DNA from 3 places in the Halomonas sp. BC2 genome. Region 1 is predicted to be linked to each of the others. Evidence: predicted binding sites of a transcription regulator. Region 1 holds the regulator's gene; each other region holds the start of a gene.
What was found. The regulator FliA, encoded in region 1, starts transcription of late flagellar genes. The targets are predictions, from matches to a motif close to CTAAAGTTNNNNNNNNNNCNGCCGATA.

Region 1 (10,485 bases):
GTAGCCAGCGCAAGCGTCGCGATACGGCGCTGCTGGATGCGCTGCTGCATGTACTGATGGCCCGCGATGCCATTCGTCAACTGGGCAGTGTCAGCCTCGAGGATGTGCTATGAAGGGTCAGGACCAGGCGGCAGGGCTGAGAAAATGGGCAGATCTACAGCGTCAGCAGCGCGGCGAGCAACAGGAAGAAGCGCAACAGGAACCGCAAGAGGCAATGGACGTTGACGTGCCGTCCGCGGATACTGCGTCAGCCGCCACTGCCACTTCGCCAGAGGTCACCACGGCGGCGGCCAATGTGTCGCCGCCGCGTCCAACGCGGACACTGGTGGTGGTGGGCCTGAGCTCAGCGGGCGCCGTGCAGGTAGACAAGGTCAAGGGGCGCCTGGCCCAGTGGGCGTCGCTGGGGCGCCAATGGGCGGGTGATCCGCAGGAGTGGGACATCAAGGTAGCCCAGCCAGAGACAGGGTCGCTGACGGCCCTGGCCGAGCGCTACCCCCATTGGGCGCTATGGGTCAACAGCGATGCCGAAGCCTTTGCGAGCATGTACCGCGCGCTGCGCCAGATGCGCGAGCGGGGCGGGCCAGCGCGTTTGCTGGCGCTGCACGAGCCCCACCTGCCGCGGCAGGGGCTGCTCGACAACTTGCGTGATGCCGCCGAGCATTACTTGCAGATAGAGCTGTTGCTACTGGCGCGCTGATGGCCCCATGACAAGGTGCCGCCCATGGTTCTACACAAGAGGTCGCTCAACACGATGCGTCGGCAAACATTGATCCACGTTGTAAAGTGGTCGACAGTGACACGCAGAGCGCGCTGCTCAAGCGCAGCGCTCCTGATGCTGGCGTTTGGGTTCGCCAGCTCGGTGCTAGCGGCCACGGGGAGCTGGAGCAGCCAAATGCCCTCGGTGATGGTGGCCATGAGCGATCGGGCAAGCAGTAGCCAGGCCATCAGCCCCCCTGCGGGCGTACCGCTGGGAAGTGCGACGTTGGCGAGAGTGCAATGGCGTTTCGAGACGCCTGCCCACGTGCCTGTCAACGCCTGGCTGTGCCATCCTGAACAGTGTGTGCCCTTGGGGAGCGCGCGTGGCAGTACCATGGCACTGTCCGGCCTGAGCGCCAGCGAACCGCTCTATATGCGTTTTGCGCTGTCGCCGGGGCAGCGACCCGTGCGGGTGCAGGGGTTACAGGTCATCGTGAACTATCAGTAAAGATCGTTTAGCCGTGAGGCGATAGGATGTATACAGCACAAGGCAGGATCAAGCAGAGTGAGCTGTTGACGCAATACATGCCACTGGTGAGACGTCAGGCCTTGACGCTGCAGGTCAGATTGCCCGCCAGTATCGAGCTGGATGATCTGATTCAAGCGGGTATGGTGGGCTTGCTGGAGGCGCTGGGTCGCTTTGATGCCGCACAGGGCGCGACGTTTGCCACGTTCGCCAGCCAGCGCATCCGGGGGGCCATGATGGATGAGCTGCGCACTCGGGATTGGCTGCCGCGCAGCGTGCGCCGCTCTGCCCGGGCGGTCGATGAAACCGTGCGCCGTTTGGAGCAGGTGCTGGGCAGGCCCCCCGAAGAGACGGAAATCGCGCAGGCATTGGATATGCCATTGAGTGACTATCAGCAGCTGCTGAATGACACCAACAGCGGTCAGTTACTGCCTTTCGAGGAGCTGGTGGCCGATGGCGGTGAGCCAGCGGGTGACGAAGGCAGCGCCAATCGCCCGTTCGAGCAGCTGCTCGATGAGCAGCAGCGGCGCACGCTCATCGAAGCCATTGAGGCGCTGCCCGAGCGTGAAAAACTGCTGATGGCTCTGTATTACCAGGAAGAGATGAACCTCAAGGAAGTGGGAGCGGTACTGGGTGTGACCGAGTCGCGAGTATCGCAACTGCATAGTCAGGCCGTTAGTCGCCTTCGTGCTCGCTTGAGCGACCAGCATTAACCCTCTTACCCTCTCACGTTAACCGGCAAGGAACCGTTGATGAACCCCTCTACGCTGATCGGCATATTTGCCAGCATGCTGTTATTGGTAAGCGTGCTGTTCTTCACCGCAGAATCACCCGAAAGCTTTATCAATTTGCCTGGCCTTGCCATCGTCATTACCGGCACCCTGGCAGCGACATTCATCAGCTACCCCCTGAAGGAGGTGCTGCGGGTGGTGCGCCTGGTAGGGCTGGTATTCCGCCGCGAGAATACCTACGTGCGCGACGATATCAGCGAGTTGGTGGCCATGTCGCGGTTATGGTTCAAGGGCGATGTGCGAGCCGTGGAGCGGGAGCTGGAGCACACGCGCAACCCGTTTCTGCGCACCGGGATTCAACTGGTCATTGCCAATACCAAGGAAGATGAAATTTTTGACATGCTGCGCTGGCGAATCGCACGTCTGAAGGCGCGGGAGCATGCCGAAGCACAGATTTTTCGCACCATGGCCACCTATGCGCCGGCCTTCGGCATGATCGGTACGCTGGTGGGGTTGGTCAACATGCTGGAAGTCATGGATGCGGGCGATCTGCAGGTGATTGGTCCGCGCATGGCCGTGGCGCTGCTCACCACGTTCTACGGTATTTTGCTGGCCAATCTGGTCTTCAAACCCATTGCCGTCAAGCTGGAGCGGCGCACCGAAGAGCGGTTGATCACCATGAACATGGTGTTGGAAGGCATTTCACTGATTACCAAGCGTCGCCTGCCGTCGTTCATCGAAGAAACGCTGAACTCGTTCGTGGCCAACTACCACGATGAAATTCGTGATGCGAGCGTCAAGCCGCGCCCGGATGCCGACCCGGCGCTGAAGAAAGGGTAGCCCCATGCTCAATCAGGATGCACGGCATGCGCTGGAGCTGCCTGCGGCAGCAAGCGAGAGCGATGAAGGGTGGCTGACCAGTTACCTGGACGTCTTGACGCTGCTGATTACCCTGTTCGTGCTCTTGCTGGCGCTGACGCCTCCTGGCGGTGGCGAAGGGAGGGAGAGCGATGCCATGGGGCCGGCCAGTGCCATCATGGCCATGCCGTTGGCCTCATTGGCCACTGGTATTCATCCACGTCACGACGGCGTGCAGCCGCAGATGGCCGGGCTGGATATTCCAGGAGTCAGTGTCTCGCAGGGCCGTGAAGGCATCACCCTGCGCATCGACGACAGCCTGTTGTTTTCCAGTGGTAGCGATGTGCTAACGCCCCAGGGCCTGATCGTGTTGGAAGGTCTCACGTCGGTACTCCAAACGTTCGAAGGCCAAATATCGGTGGAAGGACATACCGATAATGTGCCCATTGCCACCCCGCGCTTTCCTTCCAACTGGGAGCTTTCCACGGGGCGAGCCATTGCCGTGGTACGCCAGTTGGAGCGCCAGGGTATCGCCATTTCTCGTATGCGGGCAGTTGGCTATGCCGACACCCAACCCATGGAAAGCAACGCGACCGCGGAAGGGCGAGCTGCCAACCGACGCGTTGAACTGCTGCTCAAGCAGCAGGTCGAGGGGTAAAGCTCTATCTCGAGGCTATCTTTGTGTCGACGCATCACTCTCGACTGCAATCCTTTGGCGCCGTGCTGGTGCTCGATCCCGACTGTCGGCAAATTCAGGCCGCCAGCCGTAACCTCGGCGCATTACTGGGGGGCGCCCCCGAGCCCCCTCCTGCGACGCTCACGACCTTATTGGGGAAACAGCTTTGCCAGCGGTTGCGTCGTGAACTGCAGGGCCAGCCGCGCCTGGCCGGCCCGCTCACCTTTCGGCAGGCTACCGTCAATACGCGCTTTCAACTACAGGCTTATCGGACAGATCGGCACGTCGTCGTCGAGATAGAGCCGCTGACCTCTCTGGGCAAACAGCGCTTACTGGGAACGCTCAATGAACGCCTGGTACGCTTGGCCGAAGCAACGCACCAGGAGGAGTTGCTGGACTATCTGGTCAGTGCCGTTCAGGCGCTGACCGGGCACGAGCGCGTCTCGGTGTGCCACTTCGACGGCGACTGGCATGGTCTCATCGTGGCCGAAAAGCGTGCGGGCCGATTACCTGCGCTCAAGGGGCAGCGATTCCCCGCCAGTGACTTCCCACTGGCCCTGCGGCGCGCTTACGAGCGCCATGCGGTGCGTTTGATTCAAGACGTGGCCGCCGATACAGAGCCGCTGGAGCCTGCCCATGTCACGGTCAACCTGAGCGACTGTTTTTTGCGTGCACCGGCTGCCGAGCGGCGTGTCTACCTGCAACGGCTGGGGGCACGTAGTGCCTTCAGCGTGGCCATGCAGAGCGATACCGGCCTGTGGGGGCTGCTGTTCTGTCATTCGGCCCATGCGCACCCTGTTGCGCCCCCGGTGCGCGATGCGGTGCGTACCCTGGTGCATATGGCAACACAGCGATGGCTACTGTTGCGCGCGCGCCAGGAGGCGCGTTACTTGCAGCGGGTACAGGATAGTCTGGTGCTGTCGGTCTCTGCCCAGCAGGAGCCCAAAAGCCCTCAGCAGATTCTGCATGAGCAGGCTGAGTCCTGGTGCGGACTGTTTCGTGCTCAGGGGGTTGCGCTGTGGCGCAATGGCAGCGTGTGCTCGGCGGGGGTCGTGCCCCTCTCCACGGTGGTATGTCAGTTGGTCAAGCGTATCGACAGAGGACATCGCCATGGGGGGCCGTGGTGTACCCGCGAGGTGGCTGCCGAGCCGCTGACGGCCTCGCTCAGCATGCCGGAGCAGTGTGGTGTTCTGGCCGTGCCGCTGTCCATCAGCCCTTCACAACGGGACTGGCTGCTGTTCTTCCGACCGGAGCAGGTGGAAACCCTCTACTGGGCCATGCGGCCAATGTCGGCGGCCACGGCGACCGCGTTACCGGTGGCGCCATCGGCGGCATGGAGTGAGGAAGTGGTAGGTAAAAGCGAAGCGTGGCAGCGCGTCGAGCGTCTAGCGGCTGTCGATCTGGGTGAAAACCTGACGCTGGCCATTTCGGCTTACGAAATCAGCACCCTCAATATGCACCTCGAGCAAGAGCGCAAGGCGCTGGCTCTGGCCAACCAGCGGCTGGAACAGCTGGCCCACTTCGATCCACTGACCCAGGTCTGGAACCGCTACCGTATCGAGCAGGCTATCGATGCCGAGTTGGTGGCGGCCAAGCGCTACGGCGCCGCATTTGCGCTGCTGCTGTTTGATGTGGATCACTTCAAGCAGATCAACGACGCCTATGGGCATGGCGTGGGGGATGACGTACTGGTCTCGCTGGCCCGGCTGGTGGAAACGTCGCTGCGGGGCTGCGACCATCTTGGCCGCTGGGGCGGCGAAGAGTTCGTCGTGCTGGCGACGCACTCCGATGAAGAAGCGGCCATGGGTCTGGCTGAACGCCTGCGCAGCCTGGTGGCCACGCTGCATGTCAGCGGGTTGGACCAGCCCATCACCGTGAGTATCGGTGTGGCAATATGGCAGCCGGGCGATAGCTGCAAGACGCTGATGTCGCGGGCCGATGTGGCCATGTACCGAGCCAAGCGCAGCGGTCGCAATCGCGTGGAAGTCGCTGAGCCGCGATCAGATTAACCTTCTGGCGCGCTCTCCTCGCACAGCTGCTGCATACGCGCGATGGCGCGGTCTGCGCCGTTGAGGCTGAAGGTCATGTACCAGGGCTCCTGCTCGTTTTGGTCGAAGCCCAGGAACAGCTGCTCACCGGTGCGCATCTGGGCCATCAGTGTGTCGAGATCGCTCAGGTAAAAGTGCGCGTAGAAGCCGTCATCGCCGCGCTCGGTGATGAACTCGGCCATGGTGTCCACGATGGGTTGGTTATCGATACGCAGCCGGGTAGGCACCAGATTGACGGCGCGGCTCTCGCCCTGCTGCTGTGCCAGGGTCACGCGCATTTCCAGCCAGGGGAGGTCGCATACCCCTTGGGTGGTATTGAGGCTCAAGGTGGCATCGGAGTAGCTGTGGGTCTCGACAGCACGAAAATGGCGCTCTTCGCCCAGTGACAGCGCCATCGATGACCAGTGTTCATGGGGTTCGGCGTGCTCCACGTTGAACGTGGCCGCCTGGACGAGCTGGGCGTTGCCCAGCAGGCTCCCCCCCAGTATCGCCAGCAGTGTACGGCTCTTGACGGGCATAAGCGGTATCATCGTTGAAGGTCTAAAAGATAGGGCGTTCAAGCTTCCAGCAACGGCCTGACGTTGTCGGTCAGGTAGCAGTCGTCGAACTCTCCTTCGGTAGCCAGCGCATCGAGGTCCGGAATGGTGACATGGTGCCGGTCACGAAACACCAGACCGTCTTCGCTGAGTGCGGTGAAGGTTCGGCTGACATGAACCGGGCTCAAGCCCAGGATGTCGGCCAACTGCTCCTGTGACAGGGGGAGGCGGAACTGCCCGCTGATATCGTCGTTGGTCTGGCGCAAGCGCAGATACATTTCATGTAGGAAATGGGCCATCTTCTTGCGCGCGCTGCGCCGTGCCAGGTTGACCAGCCGTTCGGTCAGCAGCGCTTGCTGTCGGCTGGCAATGGCAAACATCACCGACGTGAGCGACAGCGACTCGCGGAAGACCTCCAGCATACGCTTGTGGGGAAAGTGGCAAATGACGCCGTCGCTGATCATGCGGACATTTTCAAGGCGCTGGGAAAACGCAAACTCCCGCAGGCCGATGATGTCACCGGGCAGGAAAACCTCCAGAATCTGACGGTCGCCGTTTTCGAGGTGCCGGTAGGAGTAGGCCCAGCCGCTGCGCAGCGTGCAGAACTCATTGGCCGGTGCGCCCATCTCCCAGAGCACCGTGCCTGCCTTGATGTTGGTGGGGCTCTCTTCCAGCGAGGCCAGCAGCGCTTTCTCGTCATCGTTGAGCGAGCAGTAGTGGCTAAAGTGGCGGATAATACAGCTTTTGTCCTGTTCCACAGCGTGTGTCTCCTCACAGGAAGCAACCATTGTTAAGCAGTCTCGCTGCTTACTATAAGCAGTCAGCGCCGCCTTTTCCTGAATTTTTTGGCCGCTGCCTAAACGCTTGGGCAGCGGCCATGATGCGCCTAGCGTGTGGCACGGCTGCCACGTTCGAGTAACGGTGCCAGAAAGCGCCCGGTGTGCGATACCGTCTGTTTGGCCAGCTGTTCAGGGGGGCCCTCGGCGATGATTTGACCTCCGCCCGAACCGCCTTCCGGCCCCAGATCGATCAACCAGTCGGCCGTCTTGATGACATCCAGGTTATGCTCGATCACCACGATGGTATTGCCGTGGTCGCGCAGTCGGTGCAGCACCGTCAGCAGCTGGCGGATATCCTCGAAGTGCAGGCCAGTGGTGGGTTCATCCAGAATGTAGAGGGTTTTGCCGGTGTCACGCTTGGCCAGCTCGCGCGCCAGCTTGACCCGCTGAGCTTCGCCCCCGGAAAGCGTCGTGGCGCTTTGCCCCAAACGGATGTAGGAAAGCCCCACATCCATGAGCGTTTGCAGGCGTCGGGCGATGGCGGGCACGGGGCTGAAGAAGGCCAGCGCATCTTCCACCGTCATCTCCAATACCTCGTGGATGGTCTTGCCTTTGTAGTGGATATCCAGGGTTTCGCGATTGTAGCGCTTGCCCTTGCACACGTCACAAGGGACGTAGATATCCGGCAGAAAGTGCATCTCCACCTTGATCATGCCTTCGCCCTGGCAGGCTTCGCAGCGGCCGCCCTTGACGTTGAAGCTGAAGCGCCCGGGTTTGTACCCCCGGGAACGAGCCTCCTGGGTACCGGCGAACAGCTCACGAATAGGCGTGAAAATGCCGGTATAGGTGGCCGGGTTGGAGCGCGGGGTGCGGCCGATCGGGCTCTGGTCGATGTCGATGACCTTGTCGAGCTGGTCCAGGCCTTCCACCTTCTCGTAGGGAGCCGGTGTCAGGGTGGTGGCCCGGTTGAGTTCACGGGCGGCAATCGGCATCAGCGTGCCGTTGATCAGCGTCGACTTGCCGGAGCCGGAGACGCCCGTCACGGCAATGAACAGCCCCAATGGCAGGCTGAGGGTGACATTTTGCAGGTTGTTGCCCGTGGCACCGCGCACCACCAGTTGCTTCTCGGGATTGCCCGGGATCCGGTAAGGCGGGACGGCGATTTCGCGGCTGCCAGAGAGATACTGGCCGGTCAGCGAGTTCGGGTTGTCCATCACCTGCTGCGGCGTGCCCTGGGCGACGATCTCGCCCCCATGGACACCTGCACCGGGGCCGATATCCAGCACGTGGTCCGCCGCGCGGATGGCATCTTCGTCGTGCTCGACGACGATCACGGTGTTGCCCAGGTCGCGCAGCCGCTCCAGCGTCTTGAGCAGACGGTCGTTGTCCCGCTGGTGCAGCCCGATGGAGGGCTCGTCCAGGATGTACATGACGCCCACCAGGCCAGCGCCGATCTGGCTAGCCAGACGGATACGCTGGGCCTCGCCCCCGGAGAGCGTGTCGGCGCTGCGTTCGAGGTTCAGGTAATCAAGCCCCACGTTGACCAGAAACTCCAGGCGAGCATGGATCTCGTTGACGATCTTGTCGGCAATTTCTCCCTTGCGCCCGGGCAGCGATAGCGCGCCAAAGTAGCGCCATGCCTCGCCAATCGGCAGGTGGACGATATCCGCGATGTTGCGGTCATCGACATACACATGGCGAGACTCCTTGCGGAGCCGCGAGCCGTGGCAGGCGGTGCAGGGCTGAACCGCAATGTATTTGGCCAGATCGTCGCGTACCATGCTGGACTCGGTTTCCCGGTAGCGGCGCTGCATGTTGGGCAGCACCCCTTCAAAGGCATGCTCACGGGTGACTTTCCGGCCACGGTCTCCCACGTAAACGAAGGGGACCAGCTCGCCACCACTGCCGTTGAGGATGATGTCCCGCTCGTGGCGGGCCAGCTCCTGCCAAGGCGTTTCCAGTTCGAAGCGGTAATGCTTGGCCAGCGCCTGTAGCTGAGTAAAGTAATAAATGTTGCGCCGGTCCCAGCCCTTGATCACGCCTTCCGCCAGGGAAAGCTCGGGGTGGCTGATCAGTTTCTCCGGGTCGAAGTACTGCTGGATGCCCAGGCCGTCGCAGGTCGGGCACGCCCCTGCCGGGTTGTTGAACGAAAACATCCGCGGCTCCAGCTCGGAGAGCGAATAGCCGCAAACGGGGCAGGCAAAGCGGGACGAGAAGACCAGGTCATCCTGCTCGCCGTCCATGAAATGCACCATGGCGGTGCCGTCGGCCAGGTTCAGGGCCGTTTCGAAGGATTCCGCCAGGCGCTGGGCGATATCGTCACGTACCTTGAAACGGTCCACGACCACGCTGATATCGTGCTTCTTGCGCTTGTCCAGCGGCGCTATGTCGTCCAACTCCAGCACCTGGCCATCGATCTGGACGCGCACGAACCCCTGCGCGCGCAGTTCGGACAGCAGCTGTAAATGCTCCCCCTTGCGGCCTTTGACGACCGGCGCCAGCAGCATCAAGCGGGTGCCTTCCGCCAGGTTCATGACCTGATCGACCATCTGGGAGATCGTCTGAGCTTCCAGGTCCTCGCCATGCTCTGGGCAGCGAGGGGTGCCGGCACGGGCAAACAGCAGGCGCAGGTAGTCGTAAATCTCGGTAATCGTGCCAACCGTCGACCGAGGGTTGTGAGAGGTGGATTTTTGCTCGATGGAGATGGCCGGAGAGAGCCCTTCGATGTGATCCACATCGGGCTTTTCCATCATCGATAGAAACTGGCGCGCATAGGTGGAGAGCGATTCCACATAGCGCCGCTGGCCTTCGGCGTAGAGCGTATCGAACGCCAAGGACGACTTGCCGGAGCCTGACAGGCCGGTAATCACGATCAGCTTGTCACGGGGCAGCTCCACATCGATCTGCTTGAGGTTGTGGGTGCGGGCACCCCTGACCAGAATGCTGTCCATCAACACCTCGAATCGCGTGGCAAAAGCGTAATTATACGGTTGCTGTACCCCTTCCGGCAAAACTGTCTCGCTTCGCTGCAGCGTGGCGGGCATTTCATGCTTGGCGTTTCCAGCGTGCCGACAAAGCGCTAGAATGGGCGGTTATCTCAGGCCGTTCGGCCCACTCATCGTACACAAGGGTTCTATGCGCAAGGTTTCTGCACTGCTGCTGGCTGCCGAGCGCCGAGCCATCAGCGGCTTGGCCGGTCTCTACGCATCTCGCATGCTGGGACTCTTCATGGTGCTGCCGGTGCTGGCCTTGTATGCCGATACGCTGGAAGGGGCGACGCCGTTACTGGTTGGTCTGGCGTTGGGCGTGTATGGCCTGACTCAAGCGGTTCTGCAGATTCCGTTTGGCTGGCTGTCGGACCGGATCGGTAGAAAGCGAGTGATTGCCATGGGCCTGCTGATTTTTGCAGCAGGCAGTGTCGTGGCCGCCACGGCGGATACCATTGGTGGCGTGATCGTCGGCCGCGCGCTGCAGGGTAGCGGCGCCATTGCGGCGGCCATCATGGCGCTGCTGGCCGACCAGACCCGCGAGCAGGTACGCACCGTTGCCATGGCGACCATTGGCCTCTCCATCGGTGTGTCCTTTGCCGTTGCCATGGTGCTGGGACCCTGGCTGGCGTCATGGGGAGGGCTGTC
Region 2 (6,763 bases), on a different contig from region 1:
GGCAAGAAGGCCTGCAAGAAGGTCGCTTGGCAGAAGCACGTGAAGTTGTGCGTACTCAACTCAATTTCAAGTTTGGTGATGTGCCCGAGTGGGTAGAAGCGCAGCTTAGCCAAGCCGATCATGATCAATTGAAAGGCTGGATGCGTGAAGTTCTGTTCGCCGATAACCTGGGCGATATGTTTAAGCATTAAGCCTGTTGTTAGCTGAAACTCCCGGGTGATTGAGGAAAGGCGGCATACCTTGGTGTTTTCGCAGTTCACCGAGATGCTGGGATTGATTGGGCAGGCGCTGGAGAAGGACGGCATCGCCTACACCACCCTAACGGGCGATACCCCCGGTAAGACGCGAACACAGCGCGTAGTGCGCTTTCAGCAGGTGAGATTCCGGTCTTTCTGATTAGCCTCAAGGCTGGCGGCACCGGACTCAACCTCACGGTGGCTGATACCGTGATTCATTACGACCCTTGGTGGAATCCGGCGGTGGAAGCACAGGCGACAGGCCGTGCCCATCGCATGGACCAACAGAATCCCGTGTTTGTCTACAAGCTGATGTGTGTCGGTACCGTAGAAGAGCGCATTCACGACTTGCAGTCGCGCAAGGCAGCCCTGGCCGCTTCCATCTTGGAAGGCGGTGCCGAACGCCAGAGTAGCGGCCCGCTATTCGACGAGGAAGACCTGGCACTGCTGTTTGCGCCGGTGGCGTAACTTAAGTGGATGGATGAGGCCGGAGATATTATGTGTCAGTGGCAAGCGTTTCCACCTCAAACGCTACGATTTGGCGCTCAATGCTGGAAAACTCCACGCCAATGAGATGAATGGGCATGCCACTGGCACGGTGTTTGTCGGCATAGCCTTTGGCTTTGATCTGCTCCAGTGCTTTTCCCTCAGGCAGCTGCTCCACGACCTTGAACTCGAAAAGGTAAATATGCCCGCCGAAGTCGACGCTCATATCGACTTTACCCCGGTGGCTGGCGTCTTCCACCGTCACGCCCACCCCCAGTGCCGCGAAGTGGCTGTAGAACACGCTGGCATAATGCCCTTCGTATTTGGCAATGGGGTTGTTGCGATACCAGTCGTGGGGCAGGCCGGCGTAGAGAGCTTTGAGGTGACCTTCCAGCCCTGCTAGATCATGCTCATGCAGTACCTTAAACAGCGCCAGTTGATAGGTTTGCGCGTCGCTGTCTGGGATACCCAGCACGGGCAACAGAAACTCGTTCAGGCTGCTTTCGACTTCCCGGTTAGGAAACCCCAGCGAGTACAGCTGGTAGCCCACCATCGGCTCCTGCATATCCTTGATGGTGATATAGCCGGTCTGAAACAGCAGTGCCTCGGTTGCGATGTCATCGACATCAAAGCGGCCCAACAACTGTGCCTTGGCCTGAAGGGTGCCAAGTTGCGGGGTAAACACACCGCGTGCTTTCAGCAAGTCCACCAAAAACGTGGGCGTGGCGCTCTCAAACCAGTAAGGGCTAAATTTACGCTCTTCTAGCAATAGCAGCACATCAAAGGGGTTATAGACCGCTTCAACGTCCTGCCCACCCCAGCGGTAGCCGTTATACCAGCGGCGAATATCTTCACGGTCAAGCCCGGGCAGCTCCGGTGCAAAGACGGTATCGACATCGTGGTCGGTATAGCCGCAGATGGCGGCATAGTCAGATGAAAGCGTGATATCGCGCAGATTGTTCAGCCCCGAAAAGAGGCTGACTTTGCTGAATTTAGAGACACCCGTCAGCAACACAAAATGCAGGTGTGGGTCGGCATCCTTGAGCACGCTATACAAATTTTTCAGCCCCTCGCGAAGTTCGCGAGCCCTGTCAGCGTCGAGGATATTATCCAATATGGGCTTGTCGTACTCATCAATCAGCACCACGACGCGTTGCCCATGGACATGCTGGGCGTGCTCGATCAGGTTGGCGAAATCGTCGGCAATTCGCTCAGGCGGCGGTGTCTCAATTTTCAGGTTTGCTCGCTGCTGTTGCAGCTGATAACGAATGTTGGCGTCCAGGTCCTGGCGGCTGTTAACCACTCCGCTGGAGAAACTGAGGCGTAGTACCGGGTGTTGCTGCTGCCAGTCCCACTTATCGTGAATATAAAGTCCTTCAAACAGGGTTTCATGGCCTTCAAACAGGCAGCGCAACGTATCCAGCAGCAGGCTTTTACCAAACCGTCGCGGGCGGGAGAGGAAATAGTAACCGCCCGTTTCAGCCATGGTGTGAATCAAGGGCGTTTTGTCGACGTAGTAATACTGACCCTTGCGCAGCTTCTCAAAGGACTGAATGCCAATGGGGAGTTTACGGCGTTGAGCAGATGACATTGAGGACTCCCATGATAACCTGTTCGCTTGTGTCGTTGGCGATGAGTTTAGCACGGTGGCAAGTAGGGCAGGTGGTGATTCAACATCGGTTCGTGCCACCCGTGCTGCCGCAGGAGGCGGCAAAAAAGGGGCTCTGAAGAACCGCTAGATCATGCCCTTGGCCGCAGTCGCGGGGGGTTAACCACCAAAATTCATTTGGTTTGCGATCGTCATGGTTGGCCTCTGGCATTCACGCTGTCTCCCGGCCAAGAGGTAGACTCTCGGCACTTTATTTCGACATTAGAGAGCGTTTATCTGCCTGGTAACGTAGGGTGCCCGCGCAAACGTAGTCGCTATATGGTGGCTGATAAAGGCTATGACAGCGATGAGCTGCGTCGTTATTGCGATAGGCACGGGATGAAGCCGGTCATAGCTCAACGCAACATGTATCGAAGAAGGCGGCCAGGTCTACCTAGACGGTTTGATAAGCCTAAATATCGACAACGAAATGCGGTAGAACGCTGTTTTAGCTGGCTAAAGGAGCTACGCCGCATTGCCACACGCTACGATAAGTTAGCAAGCAGCTTTAGGGCGATGGTATGCGTGGCATGCATAGACCGCTGCCTGCGAGCTAACTTTTCGTACAAAGCCTAGTGAAACGCTGTCGTTGATTCCCCGCGTGATGGTGGAATTTGCTTGCAGGTTGGTCGCCATGCGATTACCAATCGCTTGCCCTGCTGCATCATCCTTTGCACTATTAATCCGAAGACCAGAAGAAAGTCGCTCAATACTTGTCGACAGCTTTGCGCCAGTATTATTCAGGTTTTGCTGTGCCTTGAGCGCAGCAAAACTGGTGTTGATCGTCGCCATTGTTCCGCTCTTCTTGTCCACGATAGTGAGATATTGCGACAAATATTAAAATAAATTTAGCGTGCTGGCGAGTGAGATGATGGGACGTCTGTTGTCGTGCTGCGACTGCAACTCTCATGATGCGGTATGTGCTTGAGGTAACCAGCCTGATTGGTGTTGCTTAACTGCTTGATTTGTGGCTTGCAAGGCTCTTTCTGTATTCCCCAAACGGCACCACATGCTCAACGAAGCGGCGCACCTTGGCGAGTTCTCCCAGGTGTTCGGGGTAGACGAGGTAGTAGGCGTTGCGGCTGAGCAGTTGGTACGGCCATGCCAGGGCGAGCCGTTGGCTCTCCAGCTCTTCATTCACGGTGAAGTGGGGCACCAGTGCCACGCCGCCGCCTGCCATGGCGGTTCTGACCAGCATGGGGAAGGTTTCGAAACGGGTGCCGTGGTAGCTGCGCTCGGTCATGACGTGCTGGCTGGCAAACCAGTGGTGCCAGGCATCCGGGCGGGTCGAAAGGTGGAGCAGCGGGCGCTGCGTCAAATCATCGAGTGAATGAATCGGGTGCTGGGCCAGCCAGGCTGGGGAGGCGACGGCGACCATGAGGTCGTCGGCCAGCTTGTGGCAGGCCAGATTGGGCCAGCTGCCGTGCCCATACAAGAGGGCAATGTCGATGTTCTCCTGCTCCAGGTCGAAATCCTCGACGCGGTCGTGAAACGCCAGGCTGATACCAGGATGCGCCGCCATGAACGAGGGCAGCTTGTTGGCTAGCCAGCGGCTGCCGAAGCTGGGCAGGGTGGCGATGTTGAGCACTTCGCTGTGGCCGCTGTACGTCATGATGGCCTGGGTGGACATCTCGATTTGGGTCAGCACTTTGCGCACATCGCTCAGGAAAATCGCCCCTTCGGGGGTCAGCAGCAGGCTGCGGCGTACCCGGCGAAACAGCTTGTGCTCCAGGGTGGTTTCCAGCTGTGCCACCTGTTTGCTGACCGCGCTCTGGGTCAGGTTCAGCTCATCGGCAGCCCGGGTGAAGCTCATGTGGCGGGCGGCCGCTTCGAAGCACTGCATGGCGGTGATGGAAGGAAGATTGCGCATGGTGAACGCGGGCGCTCCTGGGCATGCGTCACTCAACGGAATGACGGTAAGGGATCCCACCCTACCAAAGGGCTCCCTTGGGCGCCATACTGTTGGGTACCCGGTGCTCGCCGCTCTTTATAAAAGCCTTTAAGCATTCCTTTTTGGCATGCATTGAGTGCTTTTTTTCGTTTGTGGTTCGCTCCCCGAGTCGGTTTGATAGAACGCAGCGCAAGCACGTGTCATGAAGAGGCCATGAGGCTGGCGACGCGTGCCGTTCTTTATCGACCCAGAGAGCCACAACATGTCCTTTATCACCACTGATGCAATACGCGACCGTTTTTCCAAGGCGATGTCGGCCATGTATCAAGCGGAAGTGCCGCAGTACGGTGCGCTGCTGGAACTGGTCGAGCGGGTGAACCAGGAAACCCTTCAGCAGCAGCCCGCGCTGCACCACCGCCTGGAGGCGCAGGGCGAGCTGGCCCGGCTGAGCGTGGAGCGCCACGGGGCGATTCGGGTGGGCACCAAGGCCGAGCTTGCCATGTTGCGCCGGTTGTTTGCGGTCATGGGCATGTACCCGGTGGGGTATTACGACCTCTCGGAAGCGGGCGTGCCGGTGCACTCTACAGCGTTTCGGCCCATCGAAGACGAGGCCCTCGCGCTGAACCCTTTCCGAGTCTTTACCTCTTTACTGCGCCTGGAGCTGATCGAGAGCGAGACGCTGCGCCAGCGCGCCGAGGAGATTCTGGCCCAGCGGGATATCTTTACCCCAGCGGTGCGGGCGCTCATCCAGCGCCACGAAACCCAGGGCGGGTTGTCCAGTGAAGAAGCCGACCAGTTCGTCAGCGAGGCGCTGGAAACCTTCCGCTGGCACCAGGAAGCGACCGTCGACCTGGAAACCTACCAGGCGCTGCACGACGAGCATCGCCTGATTGCCGATGTGGTGTGTTTCAAGGGGCCGCACATCAACCACCTGACGCCCAGAACCCTGGACATCGACGAAGCACAGCGTCGTATGCCGAGCATGGGCATGAACCCCAAGGCGGTGATCGAAGGGCCGCCCCGTCGGGAGTGCCCCATGTTGCTGCGCCAAACCAGCTTTCGGGCGCTGGAGGAGTCGATTCGTTTCGCCGGGGAGGCCCAGGGCACGCATACGGCGCGCTTTGGCGAAATCGAGCAGCGCGGCATGGCGCTGACCCCTAAAGGGCGGGCGCTTTATGATGAGCTGTTGAACCAAGGGCGTGCCCAGACCGCTGGCCTGGACAATGACGCCCATCAGGCCATTATGGAGCGCGTGTTCGCCGCGTTTCCGGACCACCACGAGGCGATTCGCACCGAGCAGCTGGCCTACTTCCACTACCACCTGACCGACGCCGGGCAGGCAGCCAAGGGCCGCGCCGAGCACGCCGACCTGGCAACGCTGCTGGCCCAGGGGTGGGTCGAGGCCCAGCCGATCACCTATGAAGATTTTCTGCCCGTCAGTGCCGCCGGTATTTTCCAATCCAACCTGGGCGGCAGCGAAAACGGCGCTTACGCCGGTAACGCAAACCGCGACGCCTTCGAAGCCGCCCTAGGCGCCCCGGTGCAGGATGAGCTGGCGCTGTATGCCGAACGTGAACAGCGCTCGAAAGAGGCCGTGTTGGTGTGGTTGGGGGGGGGAGGACTGACAGGGGGGTAGAGCTTATTCCAGAGCCCAAGATGGGCATATTACCGTAGCGATGGTTTTAATCAGGTCACAGAAACTCAGGTGTGCCAAGAGGTCTGCAGGGTACTATGAAAATGATGCCGACGGTGATTGCCAGAAATTTCAACATGTTATCTCTCCTTGATTGCGATGATTAGCTCCTCATGAGCTAACGAGATAGGTGTATCCTTAGTTCATATACTGGACCCAATGTAGAAGCTAGCCGGTGTTTGTGCAAATTTTGAGCACAAGCAGTTATGTGCTTTGCTCAGCTATCTTCATGAAAATGAATGAAATATTTTAAAGATAGCTGGCGGTGCGCGCATTTTCTCGACTGCTTCACGAAGCTTGAAGCTCAATGCTAGGCACTGATCGTCGAGCGGATCAAACGTCCTTTTTCCTGCAGGAGCGGCAGGTGGTGTTTAAGCAGCGTCTCCATGTCGACCCTGGCCGCATTGGTGCTGATATTGATGGCGCCCAGCAGCTTTCCATTCATATCAAATGCAGGGACGGCCAACGATCTCAAGCCTGGGTCCAGCTCCTGGTCAGAGATGGCATAGCCTTGCTGACGAACCTTGTTGATGCATTTTTTAAGGTACTCTTTATCGGTAATCGTTTTCTCAGTATGGCGTTCGAGCACAATTCTCGATAAATAGGCATCCAATGCCGGTTCGGAGAGCTGAGCAAGCAGCACACGGCCCATGGAGGTGTGGGCCGCAGGCAGGCGTGTGCCCACAGAGAGCGAAATAGACATCAACCGATGGGGGGCTGCGGAGCGTGCGACATAAATCACCTCATCGCCATCCAGAATGCCTAGTGATGACGATTCCCCGCACTGCGCAGTAATATCCTCCAGATAC
Region 3 (6,763 bases), on a different contig from region 1:
AGGCGCTTGAACACTTGAACATCTGCTCCTGCCGGTACAGTGGCAGGCCATCGGCGTACTTGGAAGTGATCAGGTAAGCCAGTAGTGACGGTGTGGCAATGCACTTGCCCAGCGGGTGTGTAGACCGGGCAGCCGCGATGACTCGCTCTTGGCCGTCTTGTTCGAACACCGCCTTTTCCTGCCAGTACTCCAGGACTTTCAGTTGGGCCGGAATGTACTCCAGTTCTTCCTTCACTTTGGTGAAGAAGGTCTTGCTGGCGCCGGCTTTCTCGTCGTCGCTGAGGGTCAGCTCAATACGCTCACGCAAAAGCGTGTCGGAGAAGCCGCGTTGGCGGCGCTTGCGGGAGCGAGGCGGCGCATCGGCTTCTTCCACATCGTCAGGGAGTTCGTCGCGTAGTTCGTCAATCGCCACTTCCAGCTCGGCTTCATCGAACAACACGATCTGGTTGGGCTGTTTTTCACTGCTTGCGGCGAACTGCTGGATCTTCTTGTGGCGCAGGAGTTCTTCAAGGATCTTGATGTAGGCATCGCGGCTCTGAATGGCCTGATCACGTTGCTTTAACTGATCCTGATGGTTCTGGAGCGTTTCATCTTTCGCCGTCAGTTGTTCCTGCAAATCGCTGATAACCGACGCCATTTCAGCGGGCGGGAGGCCGCTGAGATCGGGTGTTTTTGGCGTATTATCAGGCGTTGTTTTCATGGCGAAATGATAGCAAAAACAACGCCCTGACACACTTGAAAAGTGCTACCCAACGCTCTCGTAATGCAGCGTTTTATGGCCCTGAAGCAGGGTGATGTCGTAGCCGTCCAGCAACCAGTTGATCTGCTCGCCGTTCAGCGGCATCAGCTCATCCGACGGGCCCGGCCATTTGAATTTTTCCTCGGCCAGGGACTTGTAGTAAAGCACAAAGCCGTTGTCTTCCCACATCAGGCACTTGATCTTGTTGCGCTGCCGGTTGGTGAAAGCGTAAAGCGCGCCGGAGAACGGACTGTGCCCCAGCTCCTGCTCGACAATCAACGCCAGGCCGTTGGCCTGCTTGCGGAAGTCGATAGGCTGTCGGTACAGGTATATCTCCGGCAGGTCCCAGGAGGGGCGCAGATAGCGGTGGCGCATTACAGTTGCCTCAGCACGGCACCGAGCAACTCCACATTGCCGGCGTGCAGGCCGGTGATCGAGACGCCGCCGGGCAATGACACCGTTAATCCTTCTGACGACTCCGGACCAGGCACTGCCGATACCTTGGCAAAGCCGGGCGACGACACGGGTTGCTCCGGAAACGACGCCTCCGGTTCGGTCAGCTTTTTACGCCAATAAACAAAGCGACAATAGGTTAGTGACTGCTGTTGGCAGTAGGCCATGCCGGACAAACCCGACGTCTGCCAGTCCTCGATATGCTGCTGCCAGAGACGTTTGCGTTCGGCGTGTGTCATGCTGATTCCTCCTGGTATTGACGAGGAAATCAGTGTGGGCAATTTCAGGGCGTGGCTGTAGGTGCTGATTTATGGGCGCTTACCAACAATGCCTTGCACGGCCAGACGCTTTTCCCAGGTCATGAGAGCCGCCAAGTCCAGCTTCTGCTCCACCGCATATTCACTTAACGCCAGCTGCCGGGATGAGGCATGAAACAGATGGCCCAACCAGAAAGCTTGCGTCGACGTCAGCTCGTTCATGGTGTTCTCCTGCGTATAAGGAAAACACCAGTGTGATCAGCGTCGCTCAGCCCGGGAAGATGGGGTTACCGGACCGCTTACTAACTTTAGGCAGCCATCAGAACGGCTTCTCTAGCATCACCAGCGTATGCTCTCGCTGTTGCTTTACCGCATCATCCAGAATCACCAGCAGTTTTTCATAATCCTCCGGCATCTGTGTATCCATGCCAGTGGTCTCGAAGCGGTCGAGGGTGTGCTGGGTCTCGTCGATGACAGTTTGTAGTTCGGTGATTACCTGTTGGTACTCGGCTTCATTCATGGTGTTTAGCACTGACAAGTAAGAGCAATCTCAATTATTGAGCATCCCATTCTCACGCATCTTCTCTCTGAATGCCTTTAGACCGTAATCGTTCAACTGTTTCTTTTTTTGCCTTAACAAGTCGATTTCTGATCTCGTCAGCCGATCTGAAACCAACAAGGTAGTCGGCTTCGTTTGCGGTAAGTGCCGCTGTTCTGATGCCAAAGATGTTTTTGATTTCATCGCCAAACCTCTCATGCAGCAAACGCAGTTTTTTCTTTTCTGGAAGAAAGTCATGACTTCTTCCAGCATTACATAATACGATGGTGCCTTTTACTGAACCTCCATTTATCAGGAGATAGTTTGCCAATTCCGCGAGCGTCCCACCCATATTAGTCACATCATCAACTAACACATAAGATTGCCTGGGTATAACTTCACCTTCGAAAGAAGGTCTCAACGACATACGCTCCATAGGGTCGGCACCTGTGTGGTAAACCCTCTCTACTTGAACGATGTCACTTTCTGCTTGCCCACCTATCAAGTTAGCACAGGCGCTAGCTAGTAATGGAGGGATCGCGTTATCGCCAGCGGCTTCTCTTGCAAAAGGTGACACATATACCACATCTTCAGAGAATTCACCGCGAAGGCGATAGAGGAATTCCCTCGCCAACTCCCATACCAGTTCAAGAGCAGCCTCTTCACTCCCTTGTTTGGCAGAAAAATAGGCAGGATGCCGTTTGATTTCCGAGTCGAGTGTGTAGAGATGGTAATGCTTTGCTGATGCCGGAAAGCCATAAATTCTATCCATTACACTGCTCTCCGAACCTCAATCCAGTTTCAGCTTAGCACATTTGCGGTGGTGGCATCACCAACCTACGGCTTAACGAAGGTAGGCTGACTTCGCGTTGTCAACAGCGTAGCACCAAGCCGATCCAGCTAACAGGTCTCGCTATCCTCCGGCATCTGTGTATCCGTACCGGTGGCCTCGAAACGGTCGAGGGTATGTTGGGTATCGTCGATGACACCTTGAAGCTCGTCGATCAAATGCTGATGTTCGTCTGGCGTCATGCCCGCTCCGCTCACCACTCAAAGAAATGAGGAAATGAAGGTCTTTCCCCGACAGCCCCTCCTTATTCACCCAAATACAGATAGAATTGAACACCCATTTCCAAGCGGCTCCATGAAAACTCTCTTGGCATCTACAACAATACACCTATTGGTTATCTCGACTGGCCTTATGCCAGCGGAGGCCTTTCCCGTAACCCATTCTATCAGGTCTACCTCAGCCAAATCTTTCACTGCAACAACAACCAACTTCCCTTGCCTTCTCTTAGCGAGAATCTTGTATGACTTTTCGAACATGCTACCCCCAATTAAAACGGGGCCTTCGGCCCCGTCGATAATCACCACTTCAACCTTTCGGCCAAGCGTTAGGCTAAGCCTCAGATTAACCCAGCAGAGAAAGAACGTTCTGCGGAATCTGGTTGGCTTGTGCCAGTACGGAAGTGCCGGCCTGCTGCAGGATCTGCGCGCGGGTCATGTTGGCGACTTCCACCGCGTAGTCGGCATCCTCGATGCGCGAGCGGGCGGCGGCCAGGTTGGTGGAGTTGGTGTTGAGGTTGATGATGGCGTCTTCGAAACGGTTCTGGATGGCACCCAGCTCTGAACGCAATGTATCCACTTGGTTTAACGCATCATCAAGAGCCGCTAATGGATCATCGGTAGCTATTTTATCAAAATCACTAGCCTGACCTAGCTGGAAGTCACCATTAGACATACCCCAATATACGATATTAGCTGTGCCTTCTTCACCCTCACCCTCACCCTCACCTTCACCTTCACCATCTGATGAGCCCAAGGTAACAACACCAGCAGCGCTCACATTATAGGTGTTTGCAGCTCCTTCACCTTCACCTTCACCTTCACCTTCGCCAGCTTCTGTAGCTGCTCCTACAGTTGCAGTAAAACCGCTTTCACTAGCTGCGATTGCAGCGTAAACCTGGCTTGAGCTTACCTGCGTACCAGCCTGAGATCCTTCGCCTTCGCCTTCGCCTTCGCCTTCGCCAGCTTCACCACTGGCCGTCTGGGACCATGACTTATTGCCTACATCATAAGTATAGGTATTTCCTCCAACAGTAACGGAACCACCTTCCTTCTGAATACTGTTAAGCACATCATCGCCAGTTGCAGCACGAGTACTTACGTTAAAACCTCCTAGACCAAGCGTATTGCTATTCATAACCTCAAGGTTAACTTTAATAGCCTCGCCATCATTCGCCCCAACCTGGATATTAAGGGCATTACCAGTATTTAGAACCTTAACTCCATTAAAGCTGGTTTCTGTTGAGATTCGATCAATTTCTTCCAATCGCTGATCAATTTCCTCTTGGATAGATTGCAGATCGTTAGCAGAATTAGTTCCGTTTTGAGCCTGTACGGTCAGCTCACGAATACGCTGCAGGTTGTCGTTGATCTGGTTCAGAGCACCTTCGGCGGTCTGGGCGACGGAGATACCGTCGTTGGCGTTGCGCTGGGCCTGGTTGAGGCCGTTGATCTGGGCGGTCATGCGGTTGGCGATGGCCTGACCGGCGGCGTCGTCCTTGGCACTGTTGATACGCAGGCCGGAGGACAACCTCTCCATGCTGGTCTGCAACGCGTTTTGTGACTTGCTCAGATTGGACTGGCCAATCAGGGACGTGATGTTGGTATTGATCACGGACATGTGATGTTCCTTCCTGTGTTGAGGGCTCCATTGACGGGCCCGCTGAACCTTTCGTTCGACCCAGCTTCTCGGGCCTGCCATAACGGCGCCGGTGGCCGTTACCCTATATAACGGCACCCTGCGCAAAGACTTTAGGGTGAGAAGGAAAATTTTTTACCGCAGTGGCTAGAGCAACGCCTTGAGGTCAGCCTGCAACGACTCGGCAGGCGTTTGCCGCCTGCGATCCCCAAGTTCAAGCGCCTTTGGCTCTTCCGCCTGCTGCCAGGCAGGACGAAACCGGGCGGGAATAGCCCCCAAAAGGGCATCGCTTTGAATAACGCCCGCCAGTGGCGGCGTTGCCGAGGGGCGGGGGAAGCGCGGTTCCAGCAGCGTTACCAACACTTGATCATCAGGGTGGCGAATTGCCCGGCCCAGCCCTTGGCGCAGCTTATGCAGGGTGCGCACGGTGCTCTTGCGGTAGAGCATACCGCCAGCCATGGCCGCTGCCCGTTCACTATCCACACCACGGCGTTGCAGCAGTTGTTCGACCAAGCGCTGCTCCACGGCGCTACGTGCCGCACGTGGATTGCGTAACACCACCAGATGCGCCCAGTAGGCACTATTGCCTTCACGGGTGGGCGACAGCCCTTCCCAGCCTGCCGGGGTTAATAGAATGGCGTCGTCCTCAAGTCGTGCCACCAGCTCGCTTAATCCCTGGCCCAACTGATGCGCGACCAGTCGGTGGCGTTGTGCATCCGGCCAGGCATCCACCAACGCTTCAACATCGGCGTAGCTGGCACATAGCACCAGAGTACGGCCCGGCTGGTCGATCAGGTAGGGCATCACGCCGTGCACATAGTCAGCGGAGAGCCGGTAGCCGCCCCCCTGCAACTTGGCAATCGGGTGCGGTAGCCCTTGGGGTAGCCGAAAACGCAGTTCACCAAAGTGTTTGGCCTGAAAGCTCACCTGCTGGCCGCTGCGCTTGCTGGTGGTGGGTAGCTGCAGGCGGCTGCGCATATAGCGAAACTGCGGGGCCTCGCCCGGGGCATGATCAAGGTCCGAGAGGGTGGCGGAGGTCAGCAGAGTGGCACGATCACCCACGCCATTGCGCAGGCTGGAGGCCGCGCTGGGTGAATGGGCGACGATGCCCGGCAGCCCGCGCACCGGTGAGTAGTCCAGTACCAGGTAACGGCTGGCCTCGCGCAGCCGAGTGGCGATGGTTTCGGCACTGTGGCGTACATGCAGCCACTCCCGCCATAGCGCCGGATCGTGAGCCGATTCCCGTGGCCGCCGCTTGAGTAGCGCCTCAATAGCGCCTTGAAGCTGGGCGCTATGCTCATCACTGATACCCTGAGCGCTGCCGGCACGCTCGGCATCGGTGAGTGATGCCAGCAGTGCCTGCCACTCGGCAGCCGCAGGATGCTGTTTCAGCAGCGTCAGCAGACGCACGGTGGTCTGTAACGATAGCCGTTGGCTAAGCAGCTCTTCGGCCAGTTCGGGGTAGTGCTCGGCCTCATCGAGCAGCAGTACATAGGGCGAGGCCGCCTGGGTGACGCGCCCCTGTGTGACCAGGTCCACCACCAGCAGGGCGTGGTTGATCACCAGGATATCGCTATTTACCGCTTCATTGAGCTGGGCCTCCAGGCTCTCCGGCAAGGGGTCGTCGCGCCGCAAGGCCAAGTCCGATAACTGCCATCCCTCCGGTAACCAGGCGGGATCGAGGTCGAGCAGGCATCCATCGCTCTCCAGTGCCCAACGCACCAGTTGCCGCAAGTTGGCGGGTAGGTGGCGATCCTGTTGCGCTGCTTCCAGGCTGATCGCCCCCAACTGCAGGGCCAGGCGCTCGGGGCTCAGGTAGTTTTCACGGCCCATGCGCAGTTGAAAACTGAGTGCCGGCAGCTGGGCGCGAGTGAGGTAGTCGTGGACGATGGTGAGGTTCTCCGGCTGCAGCAGTTGCCGCTGCAAGGCGCGGGAGTGGGTCGAGATCACCGCCCGGCGGGCGGCCTGCTTGCCGCCCATGCGCTTACCCTTGGCGACCCAGTCAGCCAGTACCAGTTGGTAGGCCAGTGATTTGCCGATGCCGGTATCGCCTTCAACGAAATGCACCTGGC

Region 2: B7L71_RS17840 (flagellin N-terminal helical domain-containing protein) is a predicted target of FliA. The motif match lies at 3,196-3,222, and genes of this name have one in related genera.
Region 3: B7L71_RS04125 (FliC/FljB family flagellin) is a predicted target of FliA. The motif match lies at 4,782-4,808, and genes of this name have one in related genera.

What each region holds. Positions count from the first base shown of each region.
Region 1 is NZ_LFGT01000029.1:62,854-73,338, forward strand. Features, by position in the region: partial or broken gene B7L71_RS16410 (flagellar biosynthesis protein FlhF) at 1-113, shown strand, start outside; gene B7L71_RS16415 (hypothetical protein) at 110-697, shown strand; gene B7L71_RS16420 (flagellar protein FlhE) at 893-1,204, shown strand; gene B7L71_RS16425 (RNA polymerase sigma factor FliA) at 1,231-1,935, shown strand; gene B7L71_RS16430 (motility protein A) at 1,975-2,793, shown strand; gene B7L71_RS16435 (OmpA family protein) at 2,798-3,469, shown strand; gene B7L71_RS16440 (sensor domain-containing diguanylate cyclase) at 3,493-5,496, shown strand; gene B7L71_RS16445 (hypothetical protein) at 5,493-6,053, opposite strand; gene B7L71_RS16450 (Crp/Fnr family transcriptional regulator) at 6,092-6,829, opposite strand; gene uvrA (excinuclease ABC subunit UvrA) at 6,958-9,801, opposite strand; gene B7L71_RS16460 (MFS transporter) at 9,986-10,485, shown strand, end outside.
Region 2 is NZ_LFGT01000004.1:126,341-133,103, forward strand. Features, by position in the region: gene B7L71_RS03205 (Rpn family recombination-promoting nuclease/putative transposase) at 1-191, shown strand, start outside; gene B7L71_RS03210 (helicase-related protein) at 381-704, shown strand; gene B7L71_RS03215 (ATP-binding protein) at 733-2,313, opposite strand; partial or broken gene B7L71_RS03220 (IS5 family transposase) at 2,390-2,946, shown strand; gene B7L71_RS17840 (flagellin N-terminal helical domain-containing protein) at 2,866-3,162, opposite strand; gene B7L71_RS03230 (LysR substrate-binding domain-containing protein) at 3,323-4,240, opposite strand; gene hglS (2-oxoadipate dioxygenase/decarboxylase HglS) at 4,524-5,897, shown strand; gene B7L71_RS03240 (IclR family transcriptional regulator domain-containing protein) at 6,265-6,763, opposite strand, start outside.
Region 3 is NZ_LFGT01000005.1:126,294-133,056, forward strand. Features, by position in the region: partial or broken gene B7L71_RS04095 (transposase) at 1-700, opposite strand, end outside; gene tnpB (IS66 family insertion sequence element accessory protein TnpB) at 746-1,114, opposite strand; gene tnpA (IS66 family insertion sequence element accessory protein TnpA) at 1,114-1,431, opposite strand; gene B7L71_RS17260 (hypothetical protein) at 1,501-1,671, opposite strand; gene B7L71_RS04110 (hypothetical protein) at 1,769-1,969, opposite strand; gene B7L71_RS04115 (phosphoribosyltransferase) at 2,022-2,759, opposite strand; gene B7L71_RS17850 (hypothetical protein) at 2,888-3,019, opposite strand; gene B7L71_RS04120 (hypothetical protein) at 3,086-3,358, opposite strand; gene B7L71_RS04125 (FliC/FljB family flagellin) at 3,399-4,673, opposite strand; gene B7L71_RS04130 (helicase C-terminal domain-containing protein) at 4,839-6,763, opposite strand, start outside.